2 regions of the Streptomyces sp. NBC_01197 genome follow, and region 1 is predicted to be linked to the other one. Evidence: riboswitches for the same ligand, from Rfam matches in the RefSeq annotation. Region 1 holds a riboswitch; the other holds the start of a gene.
What was found. Region 1 has a riboswitch for thiamine pyrophosphate ahead of thiO (glycine oxidase ThiO). Riboswitches for the same ligand answer to the same signal wherever they lie in the genome.
Positions count from the first base shown of each region.

Region 2: linked by a shared signal. The riboswitch ahead of OG452_RS05090 (purine-cytosine permease family protein) and the one ahead of thiO (glycine oxidase ThiO) in region 1 are both predicted to bind thiamine pyrophosphate.

Region 1 covers NZ_CP108569.1:5,814,271-5,829,428, reverse strand. Annotated here, with positions in the region: gene OG452_RS26830 (phytoene desaturase family protein) at 1-705, shown strand, start outside; gene OG452_RS26825 (hypothetical protein) at 746-1,747, opposite strand; gene metF (methylenetetrahydrofolate reductase [NAD(P)H]) at 1,798-2,715, opposite strand; gene thiE (thiamine phosphate synthase) at 2,900-3,562, opposite strand; gene OG452_RS26810 (Rv2175c family DNA-binding protein) at 3,694-4,059, opposite strand; gene OG452_RS26805 (NAD(P)/FAD-dependent oxidoreductase) at 4,154-5,335, opposite strand; TPP riboswitch at 5,470-5,582, shown strand; gene thiO (glycine oxidase ThiO) at 5,580-6,782, shown strand; gene thiS (sulfur carrier protein ThiS) at 6,785-7,030, shown strand; gene OG452_RS26790 (thiazole synthase) at 7,038-7,832, shown strand; gene pknB (Stk1 family PASTA domain-containing Ser/Thr kinase) at 8,019-9,956, shown strand; gene OG452_RS26780 (deoxyribonuclease IV) at 9,964-10,815, shown strand; gene OG452_RS26775 (sulfite oxidase-like oxidoreductase) at 10,848-11,480, opposite strand; gene bfr (bacterioferritin) at 11,635-12,114, shown strand; gene OG452_RS26765 ((2Fe-2S)-binding protein) at 12,170-12,424, opposite strand; gene OG452_RS26760 (class II 3-deoxy-7-phosphoheptulonate synthase) at 12,594-13,949, opposite strand; gene OG452_RS35485 (trp operon leader peptide) at 14,052-14,108, shown strand; gene OG452_RS26755 (anthranilate synthase family protein) at 14,225-15,158, shown strand, end outside.
Region 2 covers NZ_CP108569.1:1,124,001-1,139,158, reverse strand. Annotated here, with positions in the region: gene OG452_RS05110 (8-oxoguanine deaminase) at 1-1,101, shown strand, start outside; gene OG452_RS05105 (nucleobase:cation symporter-2 family protein) at 1,387-2,901, shown strand; gene OG452_RS05100 (chitosanase) at 2,989-3,753, opposite strand; gene OG452_RS05095 (alpha/beta fold hydrolase) at 4,160-4,843, shown strand; TPP riboswitch at 4,952-5,046, shown strand; gene OG452_RS05090 (purine-cytosine permease family protein) at 5,038-6,468, shown strand; gene OG452_RS05085 (TIGR03086 family metal-binding protein) at 6,497-7,117, opposite strand; gene OG452_RS05080 (GNAT family N-acetyltransferase) at 7,147-7,749, opposite strand; gene OG452_RS05075 (NCS1 family nucleobase:cation symporter-1) at 7,802-9,370, opposite strand; gene aceB (malate synthase A) at 9,683-11,305, opposite strand; gene OG452_RS05065 (nucleotidyltransferase family protein) at 11,519-12,088, opposite strand; gene OG452_RS05060 (DUF5955 family protein) at 12,354-12,662, shown strand; gene OG452_RS05055 (VOC family protein) at 12,662-13,018, shown strand; gene OG452_RS05050 (response regulator transcription factor) at 12,987-13,631, opposite strand; gene OG452_RS05045 (sensor histidine kinase) at 13,628-14,833, opposite strand; gene OG452_RS05040 (ABC transporter permease) at 14,969-15,158, shown strand, end outside.

The sequences.
Region 1 (15,158 bases):
TTCGTGTTCTCGGCCGAGGTCACGGACGTACGCGAGAAGGACGGCCGGGCCTGCGGTCTTCAGCTGGCCGACGGGCGCGTCATCGATGCCGACCATGTGGTCGCGGGCGCCCCGTTGCCTCCGGTCCAGCGGCGGCCGCACCGGGAGACGGACATGCGGACCGGCCGGTTCGTGGTCTGCCTCGCGCTGCGCGGGGGCCGGGAAGCGGACGCCGTCCACCGGACCGTGGTGCACCGGACGGAGAGCGCCCTGCCGATGGTCACGGTGCTGCGCCCGGACGATCCGGCGCTGGTCCCCGGCCCGGGCCACGAGGCCCTCACGCTGACGGTCACGGTCCCGGTCGTCGACGGGACCGTCGGCGGCGCGGAGGAGTGGGCCACCGGCGAGCACGCCGCGGCGTTCGCCGACCGGGTGGTGGCCGCCGCGGAGGCGGCCGTGCCCGGGCTGCGCGAGCGCGTGCTGTGGCGCGAAGTACGGACCCCCGCCGACACGCTGCGGGAAACCGGTTCGTCCGAGGTGCCGGGGCCGGCCCTGGCCGGCGCGGGAGGACAGCTGCTGCCCGCCCCCAACCGGTCACCGCTGCCCGGCCTCTGTCTGGCGGGCGGCTGGTCGCACCCCGGCGGCGGGCTCGCCCACGCGGGCATGTCCGGGGCGCTGGCCGCCGGGCTGATCGTCGAGGGCGAGGGGTTCCGCGGCTCGCAGTGAGCCGCCCCGGGTCACCGCGTCCCGGTGGCGCCGCCGGCTCTCAGTACCGCTGCTGCTCGTTGTAGCCGTTGTAGCCGCTCTGATACGGCTGCTGCCCCGAGTGCTCGGGTTGCTCGGGGTACTCCTCGTACTGCGGGGTGTGCGGTGCGCCGTACGCCGGTTCGTTGTCGCGCTGCTGCGGGACCCAGACCCCGCCGGGCGGGGTGTCGTTGGCGTACGGATCGGTGTACTGCTGCTGGCCTCCGTAGGAAGCTCCGTACTGACCGGCTCCGATGTACGGGTCCGAGTAGGCCGGGTACTGCTGCTGCTCGCCGCCGTAGCCGTACTGGCCGTCGTACGACTCGGCGTTCCGGTCGTAGCCGGAGCCGTACTGCGCCGCGGTCCCGTACACCGTGTCGCTGTATATGCCGTACTGGCCGGTGTCGTCGGGCATCGGCTGCGGGGCGTAGACGCCGGCGGCCATGGGCTCGGGGGCCTGCGGCTCCGGGAAGGTGCCGGGGTCCGCGGTGTGCGGCGGGTAGGAGGATCCGTCGTAGCCGGTTCCGTCGTCCGTCCCGAAGCCGCTGCCGCCGTACGCGGGCTGCTCGTAGCCGTCGTGTTCGTGGCCGTCGCCGTGCTGCGCGAACGCGAAGGCGTCGTGGCCGCCCTGCTCTGCGCCGTCCAGCTGGTACTGGCCGTCCGACTGGTCCTGGCCGGGCTGCTGCTCGTACTCCAGGTCCGGGACTTCGAGTACCGGCTCCTTCGCCGGGCTCCCGCCGCGCGCCCTGCGCCGCTTGTTCTCCCGGGGGGCGCCCTTTATGGCCCAGCCGGTCGAGAAGCCGCGCCGGAAGGAGAGCGTTACGTACAACTGGCCGACGGCGAACGCGATGGCCCCGACCACGATCACCGGCACGGAGTGCAGCAGCACACCGACGACCACGCCGAGGAATCCGGCGAAGGCGAGCAGACGCCAGCGCAGCCGGGCCTTGTACTGGAGGAGCACTTCGCCCAGCAGCCACAGCGCGACGAATCCGAATCCGACATAGAGGACCGTCCAGCCCATGTACGCCCCTCTCTGCGGCCACCGCCCCGTGCGGGGGGCGGGTGTGCCGGTCAGGACTGCTTGTGCAGTCCGAGATTCTCGTAGATTTCGAGGGTCGCTGTGGAGTTGTTCAGCGTGATGAAGTGCAGCCCGGGAACATCCTCGGAGAGCAGCTTCGCGCAGAACTCCGTAGCGAACTCGATGCCAATGGAGCGTACAGCGGCCGGGTCGTCCTTGACGGCGTGGATGCGTTCTTTCAGGCCTGCCGGGAAGTGCGCGTTGCTGAGCTGGGCGAATCGGTCCAACTGCCGCACATTGGTGATCGGCATGACTTCCGGAATGACCGGGGTGTCGCAGCCTGCGGCGACGACCCGGTCACGCATCCGCAGATAGTCCTCCGGGTCGAAGAACATCTGGGTGATCGCGTAGTCGGCACCGGCCCGGCACTTGTCGGTGAAGTGCCGGATGTCGCTCTCCCAGTTCTCCGAGCGCGGGTGCATCTCGGGGAAGGCCGCGACGCCGACGCAGAAGTCGCCGGACTCCTTGATCAGCCGGACCAGGTCGGCGGCGTACATGACGCCTTCCGGGTGCTTGATCCACTCGCCCATCGGGTCACCGGGCGGGTCGCCGCGTACGGCCAGGATGTTGCGGATTCCGGCGTCCGCGTACTGGCCGATGATGTTGCGGAGCTGGGCGACGGAGTGGTCGACGGCCGTGAGGTGCGCGACCGGGGTGAGCGTGGTGTCCGACGCGATCTGCTCGGTGGCCCTGACCGTGCCCGCACGCGACGAACCGCCCGCGCCATAGGTCACGGAGACGAAGCTGGGTGCCACCGCCTCGACACGGCGCAGCGCGTTCCAGAGGTTCCGCTCGCCCTTCTCGGTCTTGGGCGCCCAGAACTCGAAGGAGTACAGCGTCCTGCCGGTCGCGAGCAGCTCACGCACGGTCGGGGCGTGGTCGGTTCTGGTGGATGAGGTGCCGAAGGCCATACGGGCAGATTAGTCAGGGCTTGCCAGTCCCCCAACCAGGCCCGGACCATATGTCCGATTTGCGGGATACTTGTCCACCCATCGGACACTCCCGGTGCCCCGGAGCCGCCGAGTCCGCTGCCAGGCCCGCTCCTCCTGCCGGCTCCCGCCCCCTTCTCCTGACGGACCTCCCGCGCCGGGTCTCCTACCGGACTTCCTCCCCGGTACGGGCCCGGACCCGGGCGGCGAGACCGGCGGCGGCAGCGGCCGGGTCGTCCGCCTCGGTGATCGCGCGGACGACCACGACGCGGCGCGCTCCCGCGTCCAGCACCTCGTCCAGGTTGCCCGCGTCGATCCCGCCGATCGCGAACCAGGGGCGAGAGGTGGTGAGCGCCGCCGCGTACCGCACGAGGCCGAGCCCCGGTGCGTACCGTCCCGGCTTGGTCGGGGTGGGCCAGCAGGGCCCGGTGCAGAAGTAGTCCACGCCCGGCTCGGCGGCGGCCGCGTCCACCTCGGACTCGGCGTGTGCCGAGCGGCCGATGAGCACATCGGGGCCGAGCAGCGCACGGGCCGCGGGGACCGGCAGGTCGCCCTGGCCCAGGTGCAGCACGTCGGACGCGATGGCGTGCGCGACATCCGCCCGGTCGTTCACCGCGAGCAGCTTGCCGTGCCTGCGGCAGGCGTCGGCGAAGACCTGGAGGTGGTCGAGCTCCTCGGCCGCCTCCAGGCCCTTGTCCCGGAGCTGGACGATGTCCACGCCGTTGGCCAGGACCGCGTCCAGGAACTCGGGCAGGTCGCCCTGGCGCCTGCGCGCGTCCGTGCAGAGGTACAGGCGGGCATCGGACAGCGGTGCGGGTGCGGTGGACATCGGGCGTTCCCCCCATGGGCGGCGACGGACTGCCGGGCCGTTGGAACAGCTGGGCAGCCGGACAGCGATGGACCGCGGGGTACGGCCCGGGACGGGCCCGGTCCGTACACCGCGAGGTGATCACACTCTGCTCAGAGGGCGAGCGCCTGGGCCCGGCGCTTCACCTCCGTCCCGCGATTCTCGCTCAACGCCTGCGCGGGCGTGCCGGGCAGGGTCTCGTCGGGGGTGAAGAGCCACTCCAGCATCTCCTCGTCGCTGAAGCCGTCGTCCCGCAGGAGCGTCAGGGTCCCGGAGAGGCCCTTGACCACTTTGGTGCCGTCGATGAAGGCGGCGGGCACCTGGAGCGCCCTGTTCTCACCACGGCGTACGGCAATCAGCTTGCCGTCCTTGACCAGCTGGCGTACGCGGGTCACCTCGACGTCGAACATCTCGGCGATATCGGGGAGGTGCAGCCAGGCGGGGATGAGAGCATCGGTTTTTGCGTCAATCTCGGTCACGGGACAAGCCTGCCATCCCGCACTGACAGCCGATACCCGGACTCAGCCCTTCAGGGCCGAGGCGTACTCACACCTGCTCAAGGCCGGCGCACGTTCAGGGCCGGCTCGCCTCCGGGCGGACGGCCGACTTGAGCGGTACGGCGGGATCCGCAGCGCGGACCGGGTCCACCGGGGCACCCGACTTGATGAGCTTCCGGCCCTGGGCCAGGTCCCGGGGCCTGCCGACGGCGAGTACCGCGACCAGCCGCTCCTCCCGCAGCCAGCACACCGACCAGGCCGGACCCGACGGGTCGCCGCGCCGGATCAGCGTGTCGGCGGCGGCGTGGTGGCCCGCGTACTGGACGAAGCGGCCGAACTGCTCGGACCAGAAGTACGGCACCGGGTCGTAGATCTGCGGCGTCTCGCCGATCACGTCCGCCGCGACCGTGCGCGGCCCCTGGAGGGCGTTGTCCCAGTGGTGGATCAGCAGCCGCTCGCCGTACCGGCGGGAGGGGAAGGACGCGCAGTCGCCGACCGCGTACACATCGGCGACCGAGGTACGCAGCCGCTCGTCGGCCGTGACCGAGCCGTCTGCGCCCAGCGCGATGCCGGAGCCGGTCAGCCAGCCGGTCGCGGGCCTGGCCCCGATGCCGACGAGGACGGCCCCGGCCGGCAGCCGCCGCCCGGATTCCAGCACCACGGCGCCCGGCTCGACCCGGGCCACGCGCGCGTGGGTGACGAGTTCGGTGCCGCTGTCGGCGTACCAGTCGGCCATGGGCGCCGCGATCTCGGCCGGCAGCGCCCCGACGAGGGGCCGCCCGGCCGCCTCCACGACCGTCACCGCGCAGCCCGCCTCGCGGGCGGCCGTGGCGAACTCGGCGCCGATCCAGCCCGCGCCGACCACCACCACGTCCCGGCGGTCGGCGAGGACGGCCCGCAGCCGCCCCGCGTCGTCGAGCGTGCGCAGCAGATGGACGTCGGGGACCCCCTCGCTGCCGGGCAGTGCGACCGGACGGGCACCGGTGGCGAGGACCAGCGACCCGTACGGGACGGGACCGCGGGCGGTGTCCAGCTCCCGGTCGTGCGGGCGTACGCCGGTCACCTCGCACCCCAGCAGCAACTCGACCCCGAGCGCGCCGAAGTCGACGTCGAAGGCGGAGCCCTCGGCCTTGCCGAGCAGCACGGCCTTGGAGAGCGGCGGTCTGTCGTACGGCTGGTGGGGTTCCTCACCGATCAGCGTGACGGGTCCGGTGAAGCCCTGGTCCCGCAGGGCGACAGCGGTCTGCACTCCGGCCATGCCCGCACCGGCGATGACGACGTTCCTCGGCTCGCTCACCCGATCACCTTAAGCAGCTGACACACCGTCAGGACAGGGGGTCGTCCCGGGACGCCTTACGGACCTGCGGGGGCCGGGGTTAGGCTGGCCGTGCTTGAACCACTCGCGGGAGTCCGGGCGTACCGGGCTGAGAGGGAGGCTGGACGGCCTCCGACCGTACGAACCTGATCCGGATCATGCCGGCGAAGGGAGGGGCTGGACGCCCATGCACGCACACCACACCAACCATCAGGCGCACCGCGCCGACAACTCGGACACGCTGCCGGACGTACTGGTCGTCGGGGGCGGGATCATCGGTCTCGTCACCGCCTGGCGGTCGGCGCAGCGCGGACTGCGCACGGCGGTCGTCGACCCGCAGCCGGGCGGCGGGGCCGCCCAGGTCGCGGCCGGCATGCTGGCCGCCGTCACGGAACTCCATTACGGCGAGCAGGTCCTGCTCGGCCTGAACCTGGAGTCCGCCCGCCGCTACCCGGCGTTCGCCGCGGAGCTGGAGGAGGCGTCGGGACAGGATCTCGGCTACCGCTCCTGCGGCACCCTCGCCGTGGCGCTCGACCTCGACGACCGGGAGCATCTGCGGGAGTTGCACGCACTTCAGCGCCGTTCGGGTCTGGAGTCCGAGTGGCTCACGGGGCGCGAGTGCAGGCGCCTCGAACCGATGCTCGCGCCGGGCGTACGCGGCGGACTGCGGGTGGACGGCGACCACCAGGTCGACCCGCGGCGGCTGGCGAAGGCGCTGGTCACCGCGTGCGAGCGGGCCGGAGTCCTCTTCCACCGCGGCTGGGTCGAGCGGCTGACGGTGGAACGCGGCCGGGCCACCGGTGTGGTGCTGGCCGACGGCGTCGCGCTCGGCGCCGGCCAGGTGGTGCTGGCGGCCGGCAGCCGCAGCGGACAGCTCGCGGGCGTACCGGACTCGGTGCTTCCGCCCGTACGCCCGGTCAAGGGGCAGGTACTGCGGCTGACGGTGCCACGGGTGTACGCGCCGTTCCTCAGCCGGACCGTCCGCGCGGTCGTCCGGGGCAGCCATCTCTATCTGGTTCCGCGCGAGAACGGCGAACTCGTGATCGGCGCGACCAGCGAGGAGCTGGGCTGGGACACCACGGTCACCGCGGGCGGGGTGTACGAACTGCTCCGGGACGCCCATGAGCTGGTGCCCGGCATCACCGAACTCCCGCTCACCGAGACGTGCGCGGGGCTGCGTCCCGCGTCGCCCGACAACGCGCCGCTGCTCGGCCCGACCGCGCTGCCCGGCCTCCTGCTGGCCACCGGCCACTACCGCAACGGCGTACTGCTCACCCCCGTCACCGGCGATGTGATGGCCGAACTGCTCACCACCGGGGAGCTGCCCGCAGAAGCCCGCGCCTTCACTCCCCGGCGCTTCTCCCCCGTAGGACAGGAACAGCCCGCATGAACATGCCGCCCACGCCCACGAACGTGCCGCCGTCGGCTGCCCCGCCGGTCGGTGTGTCGGTCAACGGCGAGCCCCGCACGGTCGCGCCGGGCACCACCCTCGACGTGCTGGTCACCGGCCTCACCAGCGCTCCTTCGGGGGTCGCCGCCGCGGTCAACGAGACCGTCGTACCGCGCGGCCTCTGGCCCCGCACCCCGCTCGGCGACGGCGACCGCGTCGAGATCCTCACCGCCGTCCAAGGAGGCTGACCCGGACATGGCAGACGATTCCCTCACCATCGCGGACACCGTCTTCTCCTCCCGGCTGATCATGGGGACCGGCGGTGCGCCGAGCCTCGATGTGCTGGAGAGGTCCCTGATCGAGTCGGGCACCGAACTCACGACGGTCGCGATGCGCCGCCTGGATCCCACCGTGCAGGGCTCGGTCCTCTCGGTGCTCGAGAAGCTCGCCATCAAGGTGCTGCCTAACACCGCCGGCTGCTTCACGGCGGGCGAGGCGGTCCTGACCGCCCGCCTGGCCCGCGAGGCGCTGGGCACGAACTGGATCAAACTGGAGGTCGTGGCGGACGAGCACACCCTGCTGCCCGACCCGGTGGAGCTGCTCGACGCCGCCGAGACACTGGTCGACGACGGCTTCACGGTCCTGCCCTACACGAACGACGATCCGGTGCTGGCCCGGCGGCTCGAGGAGGCGGGCTGCGCGGCGATCATGCCGCTCGGCTCCCCCATCGGCTCGGGGCTCGGCATCCGCAACCCGCACAACTTCCAGCTGATCGTGGAGCGGGCCGGCGTGCCGGTGATCCTCGACGCGGGGGCCGGTACGGCATCGGACGCGGCGCTGGCGATGGAGCTCGGGTGCGCGGCCGTGATGCTGGCATCCGCGGTGACGCGCGCGCAGGAGCCGGAGCTGATGGCGTCGGCGATGCGCCGGGGCGTGGAGGCGGGCCGGCTCGCCTACCGGGCGGGCCGGATCCCCCGGAGGCACTTCGCCCGGGCGTCGTCACCGGAGGAGGGCCGCGCGGCCCTCGATCCGGAGCGGCCCGCCTTCTGAGGGGCGCACGGCCCCCGGCCGGAGCGGCCCGCCTGCCAGGGCCTCCCGCTCGGAGCGGGCTGGGGCGGCGGGGGGATGTGATGCCTTTCCCCCCGCCCCTGCCCCCTGTCACAGCTCGGCTTCAGTAGCGGCCGATTCACCAGGACCGCTTAGGCCCTGTCAGCGCCGACTCGTACACTCGCCAGCGTGGATACGACGCTTGGTGACCCGCAAGCCCCGCTCGTCGGGCAGCTGCTCGACGGCCGCTACCGGGTGGACGCGTGCATCGCCGTCGGTGGCATGGCCACGGTCTACCGGGCCGTCGACACCCGTCTCGACCGGGTGGTCGCCCTCAAGGTGATGCACCCGGCGCTGGCGGTCGACGCCACGTTCGTGGAGCGGTTCATCCGCGAGGCCAAGTCCGTCGCCCGCCTCGACCACCCCAATGTGGTCGGCATGTTCGACCAGGGCGCGGACGGCGCGCATGTCTACCTGGCGATGGAGTACGTCGCCGGGTGCACGCTGCGCGACGTCCTGCGCGAGCGGGGCGCGCTGTGTCCCCGCGCCGCCCTGGACATCCTGGAGCCGGTGCTGGCCGCACTCGGCGCAGCGCACCGGGCCGGGTTCGTCCACCGCGACATGAAGCCGGAGAACGTACTGATCGGGGACGACGGCCGGGTCAAGGTCGCCGACTTCGGCCTGGTCCGGGCCGTGGACACCGAGACGAACAGCACCGGCACCATCCTGGGCACCGTCTCCTATCTGGCGCCCGAGCAGATCGAGCAGGGCACGGCCGACACCCGGGCGGATGTGTACGCCTGCGGCGTGGTGCTGTACGAGATGCTGACCGGCGCCAAACCGCACAGCGGCGACACCGCGGCCCAGGTCCTCTACCAGCACCTCAACGAAGGCGTGCCCACGCCGTCCGCCGCCGTACCGGGGCTCGCCGCCAGGCTGGACGACCTGGTGTCGAGCGCCACCGCCCGGCGTCCCGATGACCGGCCGCACGGCGCCGTGGCGCTGCTCGGCCAGGTCCGTACGGCCCGCGCCGCACTGAGCGGTGCCGAGCTGGACGCCGTACCGCCGCAGGCACTCCCGGCCGGGCCCGTGGGCGCCGGGGCGGACTCGTCCGAGGACCGTACGGACGTGATCCGGCGCCCGCTGCCCGCCGCGGGGATCAACCGGACCAGCCGTCTGGTGATGCCCGCCGCGGAGGAGCCCGAGCCCGACCGGCAGCACGTGCGCCGCGGCCGGCGGGCCCGCCGGGGTCTGGTCGCGTCGGTCGTCGCCGTCCTGCTGGTGCTGGGGGTCGGAGCCGGTGTCTGGTACATCAACTCGGGCCAGTTCACCCGGGTTCCCTCACTCCTCGGCCAGCCCGAGAAGACCGCGAAGTCGCGGCTGTCGGCCGCCGGTCTCGACGTGAAGAGGACCGAACACAAATTCAGTGACACCTATGACCGCGGCCAGGTCATGAGCAGCAGTCCGGCGTCGGGCGCCCGCATCCGGGACAACGACGCGGTGTCCCTGGTCGTCTCGCGCGGGCCCGAGATCGTCCGGGTGCCCCGCGTCGAGGGTGAGCCGCTCGCCCGGGCCAGGAAGGATCTGGCGAAGGCCGCACTGGCGTCCGGCATGGTCACCAAGGAGTTCAGCGACGACATCGACCGCGGCAAGGTGATCCGTACGGACCCGGCGTCCGGCACCCGCCGGCACGCCGGCTCCGCGATCGCCCTGGTCGTCTCGGAGGGCGCCCCGGTCGACGTACCGGATGTCACGGGCGAGTCCCTCGAGGACGCCCGCGCCGACCTCCAGGACGAGAACCTCAAGGTCGTGGTGGCACCGGAGCAGGTCAACTCCCCCGAGGACGCCGGGCAGGTCGCCAAACAGTCGCCTGCCGACGGGGCCCGGGCGGCGGAGGGTGACACCGTCACGCTGACGGTCTCCAAGGGCCCCCGGATGATCACCGTCCCCGATGTCACGGGCGACAACGTGGACGACGCGAAGAGCGCGCTCACCGACAAGGGCTTCAAGGTCCACGTCGACAAGCCGTTCCTGTCCTTCAGCGACACCGTCGACACCCAGTCCGTCGACGGCGGCAGCCAGGCCCCCGAAGGCAGCACCATCACCATCAAGACAAAGGGACTCTGAACACACCGTGCGCAACCCCATCGGCGGCCATGTCCCCGTGGCCGGCGGCCTCGCCAGGGCAGGACTGTCCTACGCCCGCGAGCTGGACGCGGAGACCGTGCAGGTCTTCGTGGCCAACCCGCGCGGCTGGGCCACCCCCACCGGGAACCCAGCCCAGGACGAGCAGTTCCGCAAGGAGTGCGCGAACGAGTCGGTCACGGCGTATGTGCACGCGCCGTATCTGATCAACTTCGGCTCGCACACGGCCGCGACCGTGGAGAAGTCGGTGGAGTCGCTGCGCCACTCACTGCGCCGGGGCCGGGAGGTCGGCGCGCTGGGCGTCGTCGTGCACACCGGCTCCGCGACCGGCGGCCGTCCGCGGTCCGAAGCGCTCGCGCAGGTCCGTACGCACCTGCTGCCGCTGCTCGACGAGCTGACCCACGACGACGACCCGTTCCTGCTGCTTGAGTCGACCGCGGGCCAGGGCTCCTCGCTCTGCTCACGCACCTGGGACTTCGGCCCGTACTTCGAGGCGCTCGACTCCCACCCGCGGCTCGGGGTCTGCCTGGACACCTGCCACATCTTCGCGGCCGGGCACGATCTGGCGGGTCCCGGCGGGATGGACCAGACCCTGGACCTCCTCGTGGACACCGTCGGCGAGGGCAGGCTCAAGCTGATCCACGCCAATGACTCCAAGGAAGCCACCGGCGCCCACAAGGACAGGCACGAGAACATCGGCGCGGGTCACATCGGAGCGGAGCCGTTCAGGGAGCTGCTCGCCCACCCGGCGACCGAGGGGGTGCCGCTGATCATCGAGACACCCGGCGGCAAGGACGGGCACAGGGCGGACGTGGCCCGCCTGAAGTCGCTGCGTCTCTGAGGCGCGCCGCCCATGAACAGCCTGCTCGGGGCTCAGAGCTCGGGGCCGTCGCCGGGGCCTTCCTGGTACGAGTAGCGCTGCTCCTGCCAGGGGTCGCCGAGGTTGTGGTACCCGCGCTCCTCCCAGAAGCCACGGCGGTCCGCGGTCATGTACTCGATCCCGCGGACCCATTTGGGGCCCTTCCAGGCGTAGAGCTTCGGCACGACGAGGCGCAGCGGGAACCCGTGCTCGGCGGTCAGCAGCTCACCGGCCTTGTGGGTCGCGAAGAGAGTATTCGCATCTGTGAATTCCGCCAGGCGCAGATTGGCGCTGTAGCCGTACTCGGCCCAGACCATCACATGGGTGACCCCGGGAGCGGGCGGTGCGAGCTCGACGAGTGTCCGGGCCCGTACGCCGCCCCATTCGGCGGACAGCATGGAGAACTTCGTCACGCAGTGCAGATCGGCGACCACGGTGGAGAACGGCAGAGCCGAGAACTCCTCGTGGTTCCAGCAGTGCTTCTCACCGTCCGCGGTGGCGCCGAAGACCCGGAATTCCCACCGGTCCGGCTTGAATTTGGGGACGGGACCGTAGTGCGTCACCGGCCAGCCGCGCTGCAGCCGCTGCCCCGGTGGAAGCCCGGACTGCACCGCCCCCTGCTGCTCCCGGCTCTCCGGCTGACCCATGTATCCATGGTGACAGACCTCGCGGGGTGGTCATGACCACGCCTGCGCCGATGAGGTCAACTCGTACTAAGCCTGCACTTACTGGACTGCCTCGATGGGCGGTGACAGGATGCGCGGAATCTGCCCGGATCCACCCCTGGAAGGAGCCTCTGCAATGCAGGGCGACCCCGAGGTCATCGAGTTTCTCAACGAGCAGCTGACCGCAGAGCTCACCGCGATCAACCAGTACTTCCTGCACGCGAAGATGCAGGAGAACTTCGGCTGGACCAAGCTCGCCAAATACACCAGGTCCGAGTCGTTCGACGAGATGAAGCACGCCGAGATCCTCACCGACCGGATTCTCTTCCTCGACGGGCTGCCGAACTACCAGCGGCTCTTCCATGTCCGGGTGGGCCAGACAGTCACCGAGATGTTCCAGGCGGACCGGCAGGTCGAGGCCGAGGCCATCGACCGGCTCCGGCGCGGGATCGAGGTCATGCGCGCCAAGGGCGACATCACATCCGCGAACATCTTCGAGTCGATCCTGGCGGACGAGGAGCACCACATCGACTATCTCGACACCCAGCTGGAGCTGGTCGGGAAACTCGGTGAGCCGCTCTACATCGCCCAGGTGATCGAGCAGCCGGAGAGCTGAGACCGGAGAGCCGGGACCAAGGACCCGAGCGCGCACGGGCGGCGCCGTACGGGGATCAGGCAGCTTCGGGGAGCGGTGATCCAGCGGGCTCCGGCCGGCCGGCGGGCTCCTGGGCGGGCCGGCGCCCCTCGAGCAGTTCACGGCGGGGGCAGTTTCCCCGGCCGAGGAGCGCCTGGATGCTGCGTACGCAGCCGCCGCAGTCCGTACCGGCCTTGCAGGCCGACGCTATTTCGCGGGGGGTGCAGGCACCGGCCTCCGCGTGGTCCTTCACCTGCTTCTCGGTCACACCGAAGCACGAGCAGACGTACACGCGGGTTCACCTCCCGGACGGGATCGCTGACGGGCACCACCCCGAAGTGTTCTTTCTCGTTCGGTGAGGCAACCCTAACCTTACCCGCCACTCCGGGGGCGCAAAAGGGCCGTGGGATCCGGATCGCTGTGATCCGCGCCCCACGGCCCTTTTTACGCTGTTCTGCCGCCTACTGCGCCCGGTACATCTCCGCGACCAGGAACGCCAGGTCGAGCGACTGGCTGCGGTTGAGCCGCGGGTCGCAGGCCGTCTCGTAGCGCTGGTGCAGGTCGTCGACGAAGATCTCGTCGCCGCCGCCCACGCACTCGGTGACGTCGTCGCCCGTCAGCTCGACGTGGATACCGCCGGGGTGCGTGCCCAGGCTCTTGTGGACCTCGAAGAAGCCCTTGACCTCGTCGAGCACATCGTCGAAGCGGCGGGTCTTGTGACCCGAAGCCGCCTCGAAGGTGTTGCCGTGCATCGGGTCCGTGACCCAGACGACCTGGGCGCCGGACGCGGTGACCTTCTCGACCAGGTTCGGCAGCTTGTCGCGGACCTTGTCGGCGCCCATCCTGACGATGAAGGTCAGCCGGCCGGGCTCACGGTCCGGGTCAAGACGCTCGATGTAGCTGAGCGCCTCCTCCGGCGTCGTCGTCGGGCCGAGCTTCACGCCGACCGGGTTGCGGATCTGCGAGGCGAACTCGATGTGCGCGTGGTCCAGCTGCCGGGTGCGCTCGCCGACCCAGACCATGTGGCCCGAGGTGTCGTAGAGCTTGCCGGTACGGGAGTCCGTGCGGGTCAGCGCCGACTCGTAGTCGAGGAGCAGCGCCTCGTGCGAGGCGTAGAACTCGACCGCGCGGAACTCCGCCGGGTCGGTCCCGCACGCCTTCATGAAGTTGAGCGCGCTGTCGATCTCGCGGGCGAGCTGCTCGTAACGCTGCCCGGAAGGCGAGGACTTCACGAAGTCCTGGTTCCAGGCGTGCACCTGGCGCAGGTCGGCGTAGCCGCCGGTGGTGAAGGCGCGGACCAGGTTCAGCGTCGAGGCGGACGCGTGGTACATCCGCTTGAGCCGCTCGGGGTCCGGGATGCGGGACTTCTCGTCGAAGTCGAAGCCGTTGACCGAGTCGCCGCGGTACGTCGGCAGCGTCACGCCGTCGCGGGTCTCGGTGCCCTTGGAGCGCGGCTTGGAGTACTGGCCCGCGATCCGGCCGACCTTCACCACGGGTACGGAGGCAGCGTAGGTGAGCACGGCGCTCATCTGCAGCAGCGTCTTGAGCTTCGCCCTGATGTGCTCGGCGGACACCGCGTCGAAGGCCTCGGCGCAGTCGCCGCCCTGAAGCAGGAACGCCTCGCCCCTGGCCACGGCTCCCAGACGCTCGCGCAGCTGGTCGCACTCGCCCGCGAAGACGAGCGGCGGATACGAGGTGAGGTCCGCGACTGCATCGCGCAGGGCTCCGGCATCCGGGTACTCGGGCTGCTGCACCGCGGGAAGGTCTCGCCAGGTCGCCTCTGCGGCGGGGGCTTGGGTATCAGCGTTCACGGTCACACCGCCAACAGTACGGGGTCACCGTCACCTGTTTGCGTGGTGCCCGGTGGATGAGACGGACGGGCGCCCGGAGGGACACGCCGATGCGCTACAGTCCCCACCATGTTCGCGACGACGACTCGAAACTGGTGGTGGACCGCTCATCCGGCGGCCCACTGACATCGCGCGTACAGACGAAGCGAAGGCCGCCCGAGGGGCGGCCTTCCGTGTTTCCAGCGGCCGTTCCTCTCCGTACTCCCTCCCCGCACCGCGGGGCGCCCGGAAGGAACAACCCGATGCTCATCAGCGCACTGCTGGACGACCACCGCCCCTTCGCCCTGCTGCGCAGGCGTACTCCCGGCCATGACCACGACACCGTCGAGCTGCTGACCGGCGAGGTCCACGAGGTGGCACGGCTCGCGGACATCCCGGCGGGCGGCAGCGGTCCGGTGCTGGCCATGGTGCCGTTCCGGCAGATCGCGGAGCGCGGTTTCGACGTACGCGACGACGGGACTCCGCTGGCCGTCCTGGTCGCCGACGAGACGTACGAGCTGCCGCTCGGCGAGGTGCTCGACCAGTTGCCCGCACACGGCGTACAGGTCGAGGACGGCGGGTTCGACGTCAGCGACGACGCCTACCGGGAGATCGTCGGACGGGTCGTCGCGGACGAGATCGGCCGGGGCGAGGGGGCGAACTTCGTCGTCCGCCGTACGTACACGGGCTCGGTCCCCGGCTTCGGACGGGCGGACGCGCTGGCCCTCTTCCGGCGGCTGCTCGACGGTGAGCGCGGCGCGTACTGGACCTTCGTGGTGCACACCGGGGAACGCACCCTGGTCGGCGCGAGCCCGGAGGTGCATGTCCGGATGTCCGGCGGGACGGTGGTGATGAACCCGATCAGCGGGACCTTCCGTTATCCGCCGCAGGGGCCGACCACCGAGGCGCTGCTGGAGTTCCTCGGCGACCGCAAGGAGACCGACGAGCTCTCCATGGTGGTGGACGAGGAGCTGAAGATGATGTGCACCGTCGGCGACATGGGCGGGGTCGTCGTCGGGCCGCGGCTGAAGGAGATGGCCCATCTCGCGCACACCGAGTACGAGTTGCGGGGCCGCAGCTCGATGGATGTGCGGGAGGTGCTGAAGGAGACGATGTTCGCCGCGACCGTCACCGGTTCGCCGGTGCAGAACGCCTGCCGGGTCATCGAGCGGTACGAGGCGGACGGACGCGGCTACT
Region 2 (15,158 bases), 4.7 Mb from region 1:
CTCTACCCGACCTGGGCGCGCATCGACGAGCAGATGGTCCGCTCGGCCGCGCAGGGCTCCCTCGCCATGATGGCCCGCGGTGGCGTCACCACCGCGATGGACCACCACTATGTCTTCCCGCAGGGCTCCGGCGACCTGTCGAGCGCCGTCATCGGCGCCGCCGCCGAGATGGGCGTACGGTTCACGCTGGCCCGCGGCTCCATGGACCGCAGCAAGAAGGACGGCGGGCTGCCCCCGGACTTCGCCGTCGAGACCCTCGAAGGCGCGCTCGCGGCCACCGAGGCGACGGTCGACCAGCACCACGACGCCTCGTTCGACTCGATGACCCAGGTCGCCGTCGCACCCTGCTCGCCCTTCTCCGTCTCGACCGAACTGCTCAAGCAGGGGGCCGAGCTGGCGCGCCGCAAGGGTGTACGCCTGCACACCCACGGCAGCGAGACCGTGGAGGAGGAGCAGTTCTGCAAGGAGCTGTTCGGGATGGGCCCGACCGACTACTTCGAGTCGACAGGCTGGCTCGGCGACGACGTGTGGATGGCGCACTGCGTCCACATGAACGACTCCGACATCGCCGCCTTCGCCCGGACCGGGACCGGCGTCGCCCACTGCCCGTCCTCCAACGCCCGTCTGGCGGCCGGGATCGCCCGGGTCCCCGACATGCTGAAGGCCGGCGTGCCGGTCGGCCTCGGAGTCGACGGCACCGCGTCCAACGAGTCCGGCGAACTGCACACCGAGCTGCGCAACGCCCTGCTCATCAACCGCCTCGGCGCCCACCGCGAAGCGGCCCTCAACGCCCGTCAGGCGCTTCGCCTCGGCACGTACGGCGGAGCCCAGGTCCTGGGCCGTGCCGCGGAGATCGGTTCGCTGGAACCGGGGAAGCTCGCCGACCTGGTGCTGTGGAAGATGGACACCCTCGCCCACGCCTCCATCGCCGACCCGGTGACCGCGCTCGTCTTCGGCGCCGCGGCCCCCGTCACGCTCTCCCTCGTCAACGGCAAGCCCGTCGTCGAGGACAACCACCTGACCACGGTGGACGAGGACGCCATCGCCCGCTCCACGCGGGACGAGGCCCGGCGCCTGGCGCAGATCGCCGCGCAGGCCTGACGTCCGACAAGCTCCGGCCGGGGAGGACGGTCCCCGGCCGGCGGCCGCGAACCCGAGCGGGGTTCACGGCAGCCGTGACCGGGGGGTGTGTGCCCAGAGTGCATACGCCCTCCGGGGCGGTGACGTACCCGGAAACCCTCCCCGGAACCCCCGTGCCCCGCCCGGTACCCGACTGAGAAACGCAGCAGTACCGCCCTTACCCCCTCCCGCAGCCGCACCTGCATTCCGCACCACCTCCCTGACACCCACGTCACCGCCGACGTGTACCCGACCGGAGGAGCCGCCGTGGCCGCCGAGCCCAGGTTTCGCACCGATGCAGCAGAAACAGCCGCCGACACCGAATCAACCGGAGCCCCCGGAGCGACCTCCGAGGACCCCGGCACCATCTCAGCGGAACAGGGAGAGACCGCTGCGAAGCACCCGGTCGACGAAATCCTTCCGCCCTTCAAGATGTTCAGCAGTGGCCTTCAGCATGTGGCCGCCATGTACGCGGGAGTTGTCGCCCCGCCGATGATCGTGGGCCCCGCCGTGGGGCTCACCGCCAAGGAGACCGCCTTCCTCGTCGGGGCGGCCCTGTTCACCGCGGGCATCGCCACCCTGTTCCAGACCCTCGGGTTCTGGCGGGTCGGTTCCCGGCTGCCGTTCGTCAACGGTGTCTCGTTCGGCGGTGTCAGCCCGATGATCGCCATCGGCAAGGGCCGCGGACACGAGGGCATCGCCGTGATCTTCGGCGCGATCATCGTGGCGAGCGTGCTGGGGTTCATACTCGCCCCGTACTTCAGCAAGTTGCTCCGGTTCTTCCCGCCGGTCGTCACCGGCACCGTCATCACCCTCATCGGGGTCTCGCTGCTGCCGGTCGCCTTCGGCTGGTCGCAGGGGACACAGGGGGCCGCGGGCTACGGCTCGATGAAGAACATCGGCATGGCCGCCCTCACCCTGTTGATCGTCCTGGCCCTGCGGAAACTGCTCCGCGGCTTCCTCCAGCAGATCGCCATCCTGCTGGGTCTGGTGGTCGGTACGGTCGTCGCCATACCGATGGGCATGACCAGCTTCGACGCGATGCGCAACGCCGACCCGGTCGGGTTCCCGACGCCCTTCCACTTCGGCGCCCCGCAGTTCGAGATCTCCGCGATCATCTCGATGTGCATCGTGATGCTCGTCTGTATGACCGAGTCGACCGCCGACATGCTGGCGCTCGGCAAGGTGGTGGGCCGGCCCGCCGACGAGCGGACCATCGAGGGGGGACTGCGCGCCGACACGGTCTCCAGCCTGATCAGCCCGTTCTTCAACAGCTTCATGGCGAGCGCCTTCGCACAGAACATCGGCCTGGTGGCGATGACCAAGGTGCGCAGCCGGTACGTCGTGGCGACCGGCGGCGGAATCCTGATCCTGCTCGGCCTCTGTCCGATGGCCGCGGCGGCGATCGCGCTCGTACCGCTGCCGGTGCTGGGCGGTGCCGGGATCGTGCTCTTCGGCTCGGTCGCGGCCAGCGGTATCCAGACGCTGGCGGGTGCGGCCATGGAGAAGGGCGAGAACGCCCTGATCGTCGCCACCTCGCTGGGCATCGGGCTGATCCCGATCGCGGCGCCGGACTTCTACCACGCGTTCCCGAAGAACGTCCTGGTGGTGCTCGACTCGGGCATTTCCACCGGGTGTGTGGTGGCCATCGTGCTCAACCTGGCCTTCAACCACCTGGGGCGAAGGAAGAGCGACGGGACCCCGGAGACGGTGGGCGAGCCCACTGTCGACGACAACGCGACACAGCAGGCTGTCGCCAAGGCGGCAGCCGCACTCCACTGACAGTGGTGTGACTGACCGAGACATGACATGCGGGGCGTGGACCGCACCACTGGTGCGGAACGCGCCCCGCGGTTGTGCGCGGACCGGTCAGCTGATGCTGTACGGGTCCCCGTAGACCTTCCACTTGAGCGGCGTGTGCAGGTCGAGATTGCCGTTCTTCAGGAAGACGCGCTGCTCGGTGTCGACCCGGCTGGTGTCGCTGTGGGCCTCCTCCTGCTGCATCGCCCACACGCGGGCGTCGAGGAAGGCGTTGAGGTACGTGGTCTCGTTGCCGCCCTGGGCCGGGGTCTTGGCCTTGGCCAGCGCCCTCCTGCGGATGGAGCTGAAGCTGGTCTTGTCGTCGCCGTCACCGTGCATGACGATGGCGTCGTAGTACGCGAACTGGCCCAGGACCCCGATGCCGTCCGCCTTGCCCTGCTTGACCGCAGGGTTGAAGTACACCCGGTCGCGCTCGTCGTTCTGCGCGGTCTGGAACGCGGTGTCCTTGGCCGCGGTCCTCCAGGCGCTCTCGAAGGCCGAGCCGAGGCCCGAGTGCGAGTCGCTGCCGTTGACCTTCTCCAGCGCGGGGAGGTACTTGGCGAGCGGGTTGCCCGGCTCCCGGTCGGTGTACAGCTTCACCAGGTCCAGCATGTCGCCGGTGCCCGAGCAGAACCCGATGATGCCGGCGGTGTAACCGCGGCCGTCTCCTATGTCCTCGATGTACTTGTACTGGGCCTTCCAGTCCAGCGAGGAGTTCTCGGCGCTGGAGACCAGTTTCATGGCGATCTCCTTCTTCGCCGGGTCGTCGAGCCCGGTCGCGGAGACCGCGCGTTGCACGCTGTGGGACGTGCCGTGCCGGGTGTTCTGCTGCATGCTGCGCAAACTCACGTGGTCCGCAGGGGCGTTGGCCGCGTACGCGGTGGCCGGTACGGCCACCAGGGCCAGCCCGAGCACGGTGCGCGTGATGATCCTCTTGCTGCGTCCAGCGGTGGTGCGGTGGGGGGCGTTCACCGGTCCTCCAAGGGGAGTTTCAAGCGTCGATGTTCTGTTAGGAAGCTTTCCTATCAGCTGCCCAGGAGGCCGTACACCCCTTGGGGAGAAAGGAGTTGAGCGAATTGGGCAGGACATGGATCATTCCCGATCGCTGACTCACCGGGTTGAACCGGGATGACTGAGGGTTCCAAGGCCTATTTTGCCCGAATGTGACTCCATGCCATCGGGTGACACCCTGGCGCCACGGCGGCCGAGGCACCGGCCTGGGCGCGGTAGCGTCTGCGGTATGGACGATCACTCTGTAGTCGATGTCGGCGACGTACGGCTCGCGTACCGCACCTGGGGCGACCCCTTCGGCGCGCCGGTGGTGCTGCTGCACGGTCTCGGCGGCTCGTCCGCGACCTGGGAGGAGACCGGCCGGGCGCTCGGCAGCGAGTGGCGGGTGTACGCCCTCGACCTGCGGGGACACGGGGAGAGCGACTGGCCGGACGAGTACTCGTTCGAGCTGATGCGCGACGACGTACTGGGCTTCCTGGACGAACTGGAACTGGACCGGGTCGGAGTCGTCGGCCACTCCATGGGCGGAGTCGTCGCCTATCTGCTCGCCCAGGAGCACGCGGACCGGGTGGAGCGGCTCGTCCTGGAGGAGACTCCGCCCCCGTACCCCAGGGAGGTGGCCGAACCGCAGCGCCCCGAAGCCCCGGTCGACTACGACTGGAACGTGGTGCCCGCCATCAAGAACGAGATCCGGAAGCCCGCTCCGGAGTGGGCCGAGCGGCTCGGCGAGATCGTCGCCCCGACTCTGCTCGTGACCGGCGGCCCCGACAGCTCCATGCCGCAGGACCGGATCCCCGACATGGCAGCGGAAATTCCCGACTGCCGGACGATCACGATCCCGGTCGGCCACACCGTGCACGCCCTGCAGCCCGGACAGTTCTCGGCCGCGGTCAGCGACTTCTTCACCAGCTGAGCGGCGGGGTGCGGGTGTTCGGCGTGGTGACGACAGAGCCCTGGCCGGCGCCCGCAGCCACCCACCCTCGCCACGGACAGCGTGGCGCTGCCCGTTAGTCTTGCAGTCGTACCGGACACGGGGTGCCCCGCCCAGGGGCTGAGATCACACCCGCCGAACCTGAACCAGTTAGTACTGGCGGAGGGATGTCGCTCATGTCATTGCCACCTGCTCCCAGCAGCACGGCCACCGGTCCGCGGTCCGTCTTCGACGGCCGGATGCCCGCCGAGCCCGGCGACTTGCGGATCGAGGCTCGCGGGATCGCGCCGGTGCCCGGGCAGCACCGCTACGGCGGCCCGGGCCGGCTGTTCACCGTGTGGTTCGCCCCGAATCTGACCATGACCGGGGTGTTCACCGGCACCGTCGGTATCGCGCTCGGTCTTGACCTGCCGACCGCCCTGCTGGCCGTCGTGCTGGGCACCTTGGTGGGAGCTGTTCCCACCGCGTACCTCGGAACCTGGGGCAGCCGCACCGGGGCAGGTCAGCTGCCGTTGGCCCGGCTCGCGTTCGGCCGGTCCGTCACGGTTCCCGGTCTGCTGCAGTGGCTTTCGTCGGTGGCCTGGGACGCGCTCATCGGGCTGTTCGGCGGGGACGCGCTGGCCAGGCTCTGCGGCTGGCCGTTCTGGCTGGGTGTGCTGGTGATGATGGTGGGACAGGGGTCCCTCGGAGTACTGGGTTACGAAGCGATCCACCGGCTGCAGAAGCTGATGACCTTCGTACTCGCCGCCGCTTTCGTCGCCCTGGCCTTCAGGCTCCCGCACAGTGTCCACCCCGCGGCCGTCGGCAGCGCCCACGGCGCCGACCGCGTAGGCGCGTTCATACTGACCAGCACCATCGCTCTCAGTCTGGCGCTGTCGTGGGCTCCGTACGCCAGCGACTTCAGCCGCTACCTGCCGCAGGACACCTCCCGCCCGCGCATGTTCTGCTACACGCTTCTCGGCGTCAGCGTCTCCTTCGTGGCCGTCCAGGCGCTCGGGTTGTGGGGGGCCTCCGTCTTCACCGATCAGACCGCCCGGGGTGTCGACAGGCTGCTGGGCGGTGGCCTGCTCGGCGCCTTCGGGCTGCTGGCTGTGGCGCTGGCCGCTCTGTGCAGCAATGCCATGAACGACTACAGCGGCTCGCTGGCTCTGCAGACCATCGGTCTGCGCATCCCCCGTCCGTTCGCGGCCGCTCTCGCCGCCGTACTCGGTTTCCCGCTGGTGCTGTGGATGCATGCCGCTGACACGGCCGCCCGCTTCCAGAACGTACTGCTCTTCGTCGGCTACTGGATCCCCGGCTTCGTCGCCGTCGTCGCCGTCGACTGGTTCGCCCGGGCCCGAGCGGGTGAAGCGGTCGACCCCACAGCGGAGAGCGTCCGTTCGCGGTCCGGCCGGCCCGCTCTGGTGGCGTTCTGCGCCGCCTTCGCCGCAGCGGTTCCGTTCATGAACACGGGCCTCTACACAGGTCCGGTGGCTGCCGCACTGCACGGCGCCGACCTCGCCTACTACGCGGCCTTCCTCACCGCGCTCGTCGTCTACGCACCCCTCAGGCTGCGCCGCTACCGGACCGCCGCGTCTGCTCGCTCCGGCCCTGAAGACCGGCTTTGACAGCCCGGTATGACGCAAACGTACGACCCTAAGGCTTCCACTCCGGGCTGCGGCCGCTGAGCCCGATCACCCGGTCGAGGAACGGCGCGTCCTGCGGCACCTCGACAGCCGGCCCGAAGGCAGGCTCGCGCGCCGGGCTGTCCGCCGGGGCGAGCAGCGCGTACGAGACGCCGAGGCTCGCCGGATCGGGCGCGTACCGCTGTCCGGTCGAGCGGGCCAGGTCCCAGCCGTGCACGACCAGCTCGTTCAGCGCGATCCGTCCGGCGACCGTGGCGGGGAAGGTGAATCCGCCCGCCCTGGTGTCGCCTTCCCACGCGGCGGGGGAGTGCCAGGCCGCGATCAGCTCCTCCAGCCGGCGGGGCAGGGCCGTCCGCCAGTCCGCGGCGAGTTCGGGGCTCGGGCCGGTGCCCGGGGCCGTGTCGGTGTTGGGCCCGAATTCCTTCCGGGCCGCGGAGCAGAACGCCACCGTCAGTCCGGAGATGTGGGCGAGCAGGTCCCGGACCGCGAAGTCCGGGCAGGGTGTGGGACCACCCAGCTGTGCGTCGGTGACGGCGTCGGCGAGCTTCGCCATGTACCGGGCCGGGGGCTCCATGTCGGGCAGAGCGCTGTCGGGTTCCTTGGGTGCGTCGGTGTGCGTATCCGTGTCCATACCCTTCAGACCGGACCCGGTACGAGAACTCATCGGTCGCCGGGAAATCCCTCGGACTCCCCGGCATCCTGCCCGGTCGGGCGGGGAGCGACCGGCGGGGGACCGGGAGGCGGTGTCCTGTCCCCGGCGGAGATGAAGTCCTCCAGGACCAGGGCATGGACGGTGCAGGGGCGCCCGAGTACGACGTCCTCGCGCAGGGGTGAGAAACCGAGGCGCCGGGCGACCGCGCCCGACGCTGCGTTGTCGCGGTGGATCATGGCGGTGATCTGCTGGAGCCCCAGCGGCCCGAAGCCCCACGCGAGAACGGACCGGGCAGCTTCCGTGGCATAGCCGCGGCCCCAGTGCGCACGGGCGAAGGTCCAGCCGATCTCGGTCTCGTCGAACTGCTCCCACCAGTTCAGGCCGGAGCGCCCGATGGTCTCCCCGGTGCTCCTCAGCTCGACCGCGCACAGACCGTGCCCCCGCTCGGCCCACTGCTGCTCGATGGCGCGCAGACGAGCCGCGGCCCGCGCCCGGGTGTAGGCGCCGACGTACGAGTTGACCTCCTCGTCGGCGTGCAGCCGTACCCACCAGTCGGTGTCGGCCCCGGTGAGCGGGCGCAGCCGGAGGCGTTCTGTGGTGATCACTGTCATCCGCCGACGGTACAGGGGCCGGGGCGGGACACCCCCGGGCGCCGTACCCGTCTCAGTGCACGCTCGGAACGGCTATGGACGCGCCGGGAACGTCCTGGTGGTTGCCGTTCCGCTCCGAGACGCAGAGATACACCGCGGCGGCGATTCCGGCCCCGGTGAACCAGGCGAACGGTGCGACGGCGGAGAACAGCGGCACAAGGGCGCAGACGATGGCAGCGACGGCCGCCGGGGCGAAGGCGGCGATGGCGCGCAGGTTGACGCCGCGTGTGTAGTGGTACGCGGCGGAGGCGTCCATCGTGTACAGCTCCGGCACATTGACCCGGCCCTTCCTGATCAGCCAGTAGTCGGCGATGATCACGCCGAACAGCGGGCCGAGGAACGCGCCGAGGCCGCCCAGGAAGTAGTTGACGACGGTCGGGTTGTTGTAGAGGTTCCACGGCAGGATGACGACGCCGATCACGCCGCTGACGATGCCGGCCCGCCTGAAGTCGAGGCGCTTGGGGAAGAGATTGGCCAGCGCGTAGGCCGGGGCCACGAAGTTGGCCATGAGGTTCACCGCGACGGTGAGAACGATCAACGCCAGACTGGCGAGCGCCAGGAACCAGGTGCTGGGGATGGCCTGCACGACATCCGCCGGGCTGTTGATGACATGCCCGTTGATCCGGAACTGCGCCCCGGCCAGCACGACCGCGATGGTCCCGAAGAGCATGATGTTGACGGGGATGCCGCAGAAGTTGCCGATCGTGATCGACTTCCTGCTCGTACAGGACCGGGTGAAGTCGCAGAAGTTCAGCGCGAACGTGCCGTAGACGGCGACCCAGAGCGACGCTCCCGCGAAGATCTCGTGCCACATCTTCCCGCCGGTCAGCGGGTGGTTGCTGGACAGCGCGATGGAGCCGCCCGCCTTCCAGAACATCCAGACGGCGAGCGCGGACAGCGTGAACAGGATGACCGGGCCCGCCAACGCCTCGTACTTCCGCACCATTTCGATGCCGTACATCAGAATGCCGATCTGGACGCACCACAGGAACCCGAAGGAGATCCAGCCGAGGGTCGACAGGCCGAGGAAGGAGTTCTCGGTCAGATGGACGAGCGGGTGGTGCAGCGTGATCAGCAGGACGTTCAGCACATGGGACGCGAGATACGTCTGGATGCCGAACCACGCGATGGCGACGGCGCCGCGGATGAGAGCCGGGATCTGGGCGCCCCGGACACCGAAGCTGATACGGCTCATGACCGGGAACGGGATGCCGGTCTTCTGGCCCATGTACCCGGACAGGTTGAGTATCCCGAAGAGCAGCGCCGCGCCGATCGCGAGAGCGAGCAGCACCTGCCAGGCACCGAGCCCGAGGGCGAACAGGCCTGTGGCGAACGTGTAGTTGCCCAGGCTGTGCACGTCGTTGGCCCACAGGGTGAAGATGTTGTAGCTGCCCCAGCGGCGCCCGTGGACCTCGGTGGGCGCCAGGTCGTTGTTGTACAGCCGGGGGCTCAGCGGGGGCGTGGCACGAGCCGATGACGGCCGGTCGCCGCCGTCGGACGGAGCCAGGGGACCGTCGTGGGCATCAGTGGCGATGGCGGTGGTATCCAGGGAGGGCGTTGCTCGGGGCGGTTCCACAGGCATGTCTGCACTCATCACCGGGCCACTCATTCTGAGGAAATTCCACTATGTGGAATCTAAATATCGGGATGCGGCAAGGTTAGGTTCGTCCAAGTGCACTGTCAATAGATTGTGGGTTTCTTCAACATGCCTGGTGGGTGCGGTGGAAGGCGGCCGTGGAGGGTGGGATCGGGGCATATCCGGAGGCACGGGTTCCGGTGCTGGACGGGACAGCCCGAAAAACAAATGGGGCTGCCCCGGAGCCATGCGGCTCCGGGGCAGCCCCAGCGATCAAGCGGGTCGCGCGATCGGTCTCGCGCGGTCGGCGGTGGCGCCTCAGCTCCCCAGCTGCTCGTACGCGGGCAGGGTGAGGAAGTCCGCGTAGTCGGCGTCCAGGGACACCGTCAGCAGGAGGTCGTGCGCCTGCCGCCACTTGCCCGCGGCGAACGACTCCTCGCCGATCTCCTTCTCGATCGCGGCCAGCTCGTCCGCCGCGATCTTCCGCGCCAGCTCGGCCGTCGCGTGTTCGCCGTTCTCGAAGACCACGTTCGCGTTGATCCACTGCCAGATCTGCGAGCGGGAGATCTCCGCCGTCGCGGCGTCCTCCATCAGGTTGAAGATGGCCACCGCCCCCATACCGCGCAGCCACGCCTCGATGTAGCGGATGCCGACCTGGACCGCGTTGACCAGGCCCTCGTACGTCGGCTTGGCGTCCAGGGAGTCGATCGCGATGAGATCGCCCGGTGCCACCGCGACGTCCTCGCGCAGGCGCTGCTTCTGGTTCGGGTTCTCGCCGAGGACCGCGTCGAACGACTTCATGGCGATCGGCACCAGGTCCGGGTGGGCGACCCAGGAGCCGTCGAAGCCGTCGGCGGCCTCGCGGTCCTTGTCCGCCTTGACCTTCTCGAAGGCCACCTTGTTGACCTCGGCGTCACGCCGGGAGGGGATGAAGGCGGCCATGCCACCGATGGCGTGTGCGCCGCGCTTGTGGCAGGTGCGGACCAGCAGCTCGGTGTACGCGCGCATGAACGGCGCCGTCATCGTGACCAGATTCCGGTCCGGCAGAACGAACTTGGAGCCGCCGTCGCGGAAGTTCTTGACGATGGAGAACAGGTAGTCCCAGCGCCCCGCGTTCAGCCCGGACGCGTGGTCGCGCAGCTCGTAGAGGATCTCCTCCATCTCGTACGCCGCCGTGATCGTCTCGATCAGGACGGTCGCGCGGACGGTGCCCTGCGGGATGCCGACGTAGTCCTGCGCGAAGACGAAGATCTCGTTCCAGAGGCGTGCCTCCAGGTGGGACTCGGTCTTCGGGAGGTAGAAGTACGGGCCCTTGCCGAGCTCGATGAGGCGCTTGGCGTTGTGGAAGAAGTACAGGCCGAAGTCGACCAGCGCGCCCGGGACGGGGCGGTCGTCCAGCACGAGGTGGCGCTCGTCGAGGTGCCAGCCGCGCGGGCGCATCACGACGGTCGCGAGGTCGGCGGCGGGCTTCAGAGCGTACGACTTGCCGGACTTCGGGTCCGTGAAGTCGATCCGGCGTTCGTAGGCGTCGGTCAGATTGAGCTGGCCTGTGACAACGTTCTCCCAGGTGGGGGCGGACGCGTCCTCGAAATCTGCGAGCCAGACCCTGGCGCCCGAGTTCAGGGCGTTGATGGTCATCTTGCGGTCGGTCGGGCCGGTGATCTCGACGCGGCGGTCGTTCAGCGCGGCCGGGGCCGGCGCGACCTTCCAGCTGTCGTCGTTACGGATGCTCGCGGTCTCCGGGAGGAAATCGAGCGAGGACGTCCGGGCGATCTCGGCACGGCGCTCAGCGCGGCGGACGAGCAGCTCATCACGGCGGTGGGTGAACCGCCGGTGCAGCTCGGCCACGAAGGCCAGGGCCGCATCGGTGAGGACCTCGTCCTGCCGGGGCAGGGGCTCGGCATCGACGATGGCCAGCGGAGACGGCGCTGGTGCGGACATGAGCTGTCACTCCTTCAGCGGGCGGTACTTGACGGCCGCAGGACTCTCATGGTGGCACGGAGTGCCAAGGGGTCGCGGTACGGTCGCAGGCGCTCTGTGGGGCACGGAGCGCTTCTGACGTGTGGATACTAGTTTCCTCATGGTGGAAGTTCAACGTATGTTGACGTCGAGATTCTCCGGATCGACAGATTTCGGCGCAGAGTGCCAGCTCGGTCACTCCAAGTGGAACAGGTCTTCGACGGTGTCGATGTCGTACTCATCGGCGATATCGGAGCACTCCACCAGCGTGATGGCCTCCTGGTGGGCCCTGAGGTAGCTGCGGGCCCCGCGGTCGCCGACCGCCGTCGCCGCGATGTCCGCCCAGCGGTCGGCGCCGAAGAGGACCGGGTGGCCGCGCTTCCCCTTGTACGAGGCGGCCACCAGGCTCGTCGCGGAGCCGCCCGCTTCCCGTACCCGGGCCACCGCCGCCGCCCCGATTCCCGGCTGGTCCACCAGCAGGACGAGGGCGGCGTCCGCACCCGACCCGGCCACCGACGCGAGTCCGGCGCGCAGCGACGATCCCATGCCCTCCTCCCACCGGGGGTTGTCGGCGAGCACGCAGCCGGACAGCTCGGCCCGCTTCCGTACGTCGTCCGCGGCAGCACCCAGTACGACATGCACCGGACCGCAGCCCCCCTCGCGCAGCACCCGGACCGCTTGCTCGACCAGCGGCCGGCCGCGGTGTTCGAGCAGGGCCTTGGGGCGTCCGCCGAGCCGCCGGCCGCCGCCCGCTGCGAGCAGCAGCCCGGCGACCACCGGTCCGGCCGTCCGGGAAGGTCCCGGCAGGAAGGTATCCGTGCCCGTGTTGTTCACTTCGGTTCCGCCTTCGTATCGCATCAGGACTGGATACTTCATGGACGCCACCTCGTCCGGCTGAATTCCCGCCCTGGAGTGGCGAGAACGACGAGCGGTGGCGTTAACTGACTCGTGACCCGCGGTGTACGACCAGCGCCACACGGTCGACCAACCGTAGGGAATGACCGGCACAGAGTTGTGCGAGGGGGGAACTTTGTTGCGAAGTGCGGGGCAGAAACGCGTAACGGGCATCGGCGAGGACCCGAGAGTGTCGGAGCTGAGCGCCTCCGTCTCCCGGCTCCGCCGTGAACTGGCCGCTCACCCGGCCCAGTTCCCCGACCGTGCCATCGCCGAGGACGAACTGGCGGCCCTGGAGGAGATGGCCCGGAGCGGGGTGCCGGAAATCCTGCGGCTGCGTCGCTCGTTGCTGCTGGTCGCGGGGGCGATCGGCTCGGTCAGCGCACTCGCGGTCTCGCTCTCGGAGGTGCGGAACGCGGTGGAGCTGTTCGGATCGGCCTCCTGATGTCCGTCCGCAGGGTGGTGCCGGACATCACGACGCACGCCATGGCGGAGAGCCGGGACTTCTACGGTCTGCTCGGGCTCGGCGAGGTCATGAACCAGGGCTGGGTCATGACGCTCGCCTCGTCCGTCAACCCCACCGCGCAGATCACCCTCACCACGCACGACGCGAGCGCAGCCGTGCAGCCCGACCTCTCCATCGAGGTGGACGACGTGGACGCGGTGCACGCGGCGGTGCTGGCCTCGGGGGCGGAGATCGTGCACCCGCCGCGGGACGAGGAGTGGGGCGTACGCCGCTTCTTCGTACGCGATCCGAACGGCAAGGTGGTCAATGTGCTGAGCCACCGGCGCGACGGATGAGCCGCCGCGCCGAGGCCACGGCCACCGCCGAAGTACGGGAGTCCACACCCAGCTTGGCGTAGATGTGCACCAGATGGGACTTCACCGTCGCCTGGCTGAGGAACAGCACCTTGCTGATCTGCTGGTTCGACAGACCGTCCCCGACCAGCTGCAGCACCTCCAGCTCCCGGCGGGTGAGCGACTCGCCCGGTGCGCGCATCCGGTCCATCAGCCGGTGCGCGACGGCGGGCGCCAGCGCCGAGCGGCCCGCCGCCGCCGTCCGCACAGCGGCGGCCAGCTCCTCGGGCGGCGCGTCTTTCAGCAGATAGCCGCTCGCACCGGCCTCCACCGCGGCCAGGATGTCCGCGTCCGTGTCGTACGTAGTCAGCACCAGGACCCGCGGCGCCCCCTCGACGGCGGCGATGGCGGCCGTGGCCTCCGCGCCGTGCATGCCCGCGCCGAACTGGAGATCCATCAGGACCACGTCGAACTCTCCCGAAGCGGCCAGCTCCACGGCCTGTTCGGCGGTCGCCGCCTCGCCGGCCACCCGGAAGCCGGGCTCGGTGTCGAGGACGGCGCGCAGCCCGGCCCGTACCACCGGATGGTCATCGGCGAGCAGCAGCCGGATCGTCATGCGGGCGCCCCTTCGGGTACGGGGATCTCTTCGGATTCGGGCAGCGGCAGCGTGACCGCGACGGCCGTCCCCTGGCCCGGTGTGGACTCGACGGCGAAGGTGCCGCCCAGTGACTCGACGCGTGAGCGCATGGCGGGCAGCCCGAAACCCCCGTCACCGGACGGGGTACCGGCGAGCACCGGGTCGAAGCCGGAGCCGTCGTCGACGACGTCCAGGGCGACCGCGGTCTCCATGAAGCTCAGGGTGATCTCGGCGCGGGAAGCCCCGGCGTGCTGAACGGTGTTGGCGAGCGCCGACTGCGCGATCCGCAGCAGCGCCACCTCGTACGGTGTGGGGAGCGCGACCGGCGTGCCGCTGGTGGAGAAGCGGACGCGCGGTCCGGGGCCGCCCGTGCAGAGGCGGTCGAGCGCGGCCGCCAGTGAACCGTGCTCCAGCGCGGGCGGCGACAGCGCCCGTACGAAGCGGCGGGCCTCGGCCAGGTTGTCCTGCGCGGCCTGCCTGGCCTGTTCGATGTGGGCGGCGGCCGGCGCGTCGGCGGGCAGGGTGCGCCCGGCCGCCCGCAGCAGCAGCTGGATGGAGGAGAGCCCCTGGGCGAGGGTGTCGTGGATCTCCCGGGCGAGCCGCTCGCGCTCGGCGAGCGTGCCCGCGGTCCGTTCGGCTGCGGCGAGTTCGGCCCGGGTCGAGATCAGCTCCTCGATCAGCCGGCGGCGGCTCTCGCTCTCGCGGTAGAGCACCTGGTAGCCGAGGACGGTGGCCACGGCGACCGCCGCCCCGAGGAGCGGGCCGATGAACGCACCCGGATTCAGCGCCGCCCCGTGACCCACGTACGCGGCGATGGCCGCGCCCGCCGTGACGACGACCAGGGGCACCGACCAGCGCACCGGCAGGAGATGCAGCTGGAGGAAGTACAGCGGGAACGCCACCCACAGCCCGTCCGGGGAGAGCACGAGCAGCCCCAGCCACGCCACGCCGAGCACACCGAGCCAGACGGCGGCGGACCGGCGCGAGGTCCGTACCGAAGGCCAGACCGCGCCCGCCGCGTACACCGCGCCCAGCACCACGGCCGCCGCCACCACCGCGGGCGCGTTCGCCGCGTGACCGGCGAGCGCCCGCACCGCGGCCAGCGCCAGCAGTCCCGCCATCAGCAGGTGGAGGCAGAGCCGCAGGACGAGCAGCGCGGGGGTCAGTGCACGGGGATCCATGATCCTCCCAGCGTAGGCGGATCGTCCCGGAACGCCCTCAATCGAAAGTTTGATTGCCGGCTCCGTCTTTTGATCCGTGCGGAGCCATCCGTGGCGCGATGCCCAAGCGCCCCCGGTGCCAGCAGGGTTGGGCACATGTTCGTCGCATGGAGAGATCTGAGATTCGCCAGGGGCCGGTTCGCCCTGATGGGGACGGTCATCGTGCTCATCACCCTGCTGGTCGGACTGCTGTCCGGGCTGACCGCCGGGCTGGCCAGGGACAACACGTCTGCCGTCACCGGGCTGCCCGCCGACCACCTGGCCTTCGCCGCACCGCCCTCGGGGC